2 regions of the Achromobacter sp. 1011791174 genome follow, and region 1 is predicted to be linked to the other one. Evidence: predicted binding sites of a transcription regulator. Region 1 holds the regulator's gene; the other holds the start of a gene.

Region 1 (2,195 bases):
AGGCGCCGTGGCTTCGTTGGATCAGGAACGGGGTCAGGCTACCGCGACCTGGATGACCGGATAGGTATTGGCCGCCGGCGCGCTGGGCTGTTCAGCCAGGGCGGCGGGAGGATTGACCGGAACGGCGATCGAGCGCACGTCGCAGACGCTGGAGCAACGACCGCCGGGCAGGTATTCCGTGGCGGTGGCTGCGCAACAGCCGCAACAGGTCGCCACGCCCAGCTCGAACTGCAGGTCGGCCAGCGTGGTAGCGCCCGCGTCCACGCTGGCGCGGACTTGGCGTTCGGTGATCGCGTTGCATACACAAATGTACATGAGAATAATTATCGAAAATTATTCTCGAACTGGCAAGCGGCTTGCGCAAAAAAATTGCAACCGAGATGTCACGCAAGTGTTTGAAATCAGGGACGAATTTACAGCCATTCGTCCCTGATTTCAGCGAACCGAGGCCTGCGCCTTGCGCAGCGCCGCCGGCGCGATGCGCAGCGCCTCGCGGTATTTGGCCACCGTGCGCCGGGCGATCACGATGCCCTGGTCGGCCAGCTTTTCCATGATCTGGCTGTCGGACAAGGGCTTGGCGCGATTCTCGTCCGCCACCATCTGGCGGATATGGGTCTGCACCGCCGTGGCCGAGGTGGCGTCGCCGCCGTCGGTCGACACCCCCGCCCCGAAGAAGCGCTTGAGCTCCAGCGTGCCAAACGGGGTGAGCATGTACTTCTGCGTCGTGGCCCGTGAAATCGTGGATTCGTGCAGGCCCAGTTCGCCCGCGATGTCCTTCAGGATCAGCGGTCGCATGGCCGCCGGCCCCTGGCTGAAAAAGGCCGTCTGGCGTTCGACGATGGCCTGGGACACCCGCAGGATGGTGTCGAAGCGCTGCTCGACGTTGCGGATCATCCACTTGGCCTGCTGCAGCTGGGCCTGCAGGCCGGCGTGGGCCGATTCCTTCTGATTGCCCAGCATCTGCGCGTACAGGCCGTTGATCTGCAGGCGCGGCACGGCGGCGCTGTTAAGCGTGACCTGCCAGCCGCGCCGGGTCTTGCGCACGATCACGTCCGGCACGGCGTAGTCGGCGGCCGGCACGGTCCAGGCGCGTCCCGGACGCGGCTCCAGGCGCAGGATCAGGGCGTGCGCGGCGCGGAACCGGGTTTCGTCGCACCCCGCCGCCGCGCACAGACGGGCGACATTGCCGGTGGCCAGCAGCGGCAGGTGACGGGCGCAGATCTCGCGGGCGCAGGCCAGCGCCGCCGGGTCGGCCGCCTCGGGCAGGCGCGTGATGTCCGGGTGGCGCAATTGCAACAGCAGGCATTCCGCCATGTCCCGCGCGCCGATGCCGGGTGGATCGAAGGACTGCAGCAGCGACAGCGCCGCCTTCAGCTCGTCGATATCCGGCTCCAGCTCGGCCGGCAGCCAGCCCAGGATTTCCTCCAGCGGCGAGCCCAGGTAGCCGTTCTCGTCCAGCTCGTCGATCAGCAGGGCGGCCAATGCGGCGTCGCGCGGCGCCGCCCGGGTCAGCATCAGCTGGCCCAGCAGGTGCTCGCGCAGCGTGTCCGGCATGGCGGCCTCGGGCGGGCCGCCGTCCTCGTCTGGGTAGACCCCGCCGGAGCCGGGCATTTCCTCGATGGGCGCGTCGCGCTCGGCCGCCGGCTCGTCGTCCTGCACCGAGGACTCGCGTTCGGACTCTGCCTGCGCCTCGGGCGCCACGGGTTCGTCGTCGCGCTCGAGCAGCGGGTTGTCCGCCAGCACCTGCGAGATCTCGGCTTCCAGCTCGAGCGTGGACAACTGCAACAATCGGATCGATTGCTGCAGCTGTGGGGTCAGCGTCAGATGCTGACCGGGACGCAGTTCTAAAATCGGACGGGTCATAGGTACAATATTTTGCATGATGAATCAGACTTCGCCCGAGCGCGTTCGCCAGGATAGCCGCCTGATCGGCCAGACCCTGCTCAAACTTGCGCTTCCCAGACTCCTCCTGCGCGCGATCGTGATCGCCGTCGCCCTCATCATCTGGTATTTCGTCGCCAACTGGATACTGGACGCGGGCAAGCGCGTGAGCTTCGAATTCCTGCACTCGCTGGGCCAGCCCACGATGGACATGGTGCAGAAGTTCAGCCCCTACCTGTGGTGGGTCGGGGTCGGCATCTGGAGCCTCATCGTCTTCTTCGCGCTGCGCGCCTGGCTGAGCGCCAGCCTGGCCT
Region 2 (2,195 bases), on a different contig from region 1:
ACGTTGAACTGGCCGTCGGCCTTGATCTCGCCGATGTACACCGGCTTGTGCAGGTGGTGGTTGGTCTTGTCCATCATGATCTCGAAGCCGCTGGGCGAGCTGAACGTCTGGCCGCCCATGGCCGCGATGACCTTGTCCACGTCCGTACTCTTGGCCTGCTCGACGGCCTGCTTCCACATGTGGATGCCGATGTAGGTCGCCTCCATCGGATCGTTGGTGACCACGGTCGCGGCGTTGGGCAGGTTCTTGGCCTTGGCGTAGGCCTTCCACTTGGCGATGAAGTCGGTGTTGACCGGGGTCTTGATCGACTCGAAATAGTTCCAGGCCGCCAGGTGGCCGACCAGCGGCTTGGTGTCCACGCCGCGCAGTTCCTCTTCGCCCACCGAGAAGGCGACCACCGGCACGTCGGTGGCCTTCAGGCCGGCGTTGCCCAGTTCCTTGTAGAAGGGCACGTTGGAGTCGCCGTTGATGGTGGAGATGACGGCGGTCTTGCCGCCGGTGGCGAACTTCTTGATGTTGGCGACGATGGTCTGGTAGTCGGAATGGCCGAAGGGCGTGTAGACCTCGTCGATGTCGCTGTCCTTCACGCCTTTGGAATGCAGGAAGGCGCGCAGAATCTTGTTGGTGGTGCGCGGGTACACGTAGTCGGTGCCCAGCAGCACGAAGCGCTTGGCCCCGCCGCCGTCCTCGCTCATCAGGTACTCGACGGCGGGTATGGCCTGCTGGTTGGGCGCGGCGCCGGTGTAGAACACGTTCTTCTCCAGTTCCTCGCCTTCGTACTGCACCGGATAGAACAGCAGGCCGTTCAGCTCCTTGAACACCGGCAGCACCGATTTGCGCGACACCGAGGTCCAGCAGCCGAACACCACCGCCACCTTGTCCTGCGCCAGCAGCTGGCGCGACTTCTCGGCGAACAGCGGCCAGTTCGAGGCCGGATCGACCACCACGGGCTCCAGCTTCCTGCCCATGACGCCGCCCTTGGCGTTGATCTCATCGATCGCCATCAGCGCCACGTCCTTGAGCGAGGTCTCCGAGATCGCCATCGTGCCGGACAGGGAATGCAGGATGCCGACCTTGATCGTGTCTTCGGCGGCATGGACCGAGGGCATCCAGCCGGCCAGGGCCAGCAGGCTCACGGCGGTCAGTTGCTTGAGGGCTAGTCTGCGTTTCATGGGGACTCCTGGGTAGGTTGCGCCGGCATTGCCGGCATGAAATGGACAGGGCCTGTACCGCGCCTCGCCAGGACATCAAAGCAAGACCCGTGCCAGCCGCGCCGGAGGCGGCGGCGCGGCGGGGCCGCGATATGTAGGCGGGAAGGGCGGGGCGCGGGAACGATGCGGCGGAGCGGCTTGCTCAATCTGGTGCCGCGTGCACAAAACAGGTGCGTGATCTGCGCGGCGCTGGTGCGCGCCGGCGCCGCGACGGCGCGCCGCGCCTTGTGGCCGCGCGGGATGTCGTGGCAGGGAAACAGGGGGAAAACGCGCTGCGGGCGCGGACATGGCATGCCGCTTGCTTGGGAATCCGTACTTGCATACCAGAGAGGATTCCAGCATGAACGCCGCAGCAACGCAGTTCGACACCGCCGGTTGGACCATCGCGCAATGGCAGGCCGCCTATGTCGCGGGCGCCCGGCCCGAGGCGCTGCTGGCCGGCCACGCCGCCGCGCCGGACGCGCCCGCCGACAATGCCTGGATCCTGCGGGTCGACGGCCAGGCGCTGGCGCGCCAGCTGGACGAACTGGCGCGGCTGCTGGCGGCGGCGGACGGCGACCTGTCGCGCCTGCCGCTGTATGGCGTGCCCTACGCGGTCAAGGACAACATCGACGTCGCGGGCTGGCCGACCACCGCCGCCTGCCCCGCGTTCGCCTACACGCCCGACGAGGATGCCGGCGTGGTGCGGCGCCTGCGCGCCGCCGGCGCCATCCTGATCGGCAAGACCAATCTGGACCAGTTCGCCACCGGCCTGGTGGGCACGCGTTCGCCGCACGGCGCGGTGGCCAACGCGTTCCGGCCCGAGTACATCAGCGGCGGATCGAGTTCGGGCTCGGCCTCGGTGGTGGCGCGCGGACTGGCGGCGTTCTCGCTGGGCACCGACACGGCCGGCTCGGGACGCGTGCCGGCGGGCTTCAACAACATCGTCGGACTCAAGCCCACGCGCGGCTGGCTCAGCGCCGCCGGCGTGGTGCCGGCCTGCCG

Evidence for each region. The regulator sigma-54, encoded in region 1, starts transcription at its own class of promoters, with help from an activator protein. The targets are predictions, from matches to a motif close to TGGCANGNAANCTGCTTT.
Region 2: a site for sigma-54 is predicted at 1,250-1,267, ahead of urtA (urea ABC transporter substrate-binding protein). Genes of this name have one in related genera too.

Annotation. Positions count from the first base shown of each region.
Region 1 is NZ_JCBANH010000102.1:14,580-16,774, reverse strand. It holds gene AC6LJ5_RS25550 ((2Fe-2S)-binding protein) at 34-315, opposite strand; gene rpoN (RNA polymerase factor sigma-54) at 436-1,863, opposite strand; gene AC6LJ5_RS25540 (hypothetical protein) at 1,880-2,195, shown strand, end outside.
Region 2 is NZ_JCBANH010000139.1:6,547-8,741, reverse strand. It holds gene urtA (urea ABC transporter substrate-binding protein) at 1-1,172, opposite strand, end outside; gene atzF (allophanate hydrolase) at 1,552-2,195, shown strand, end outside.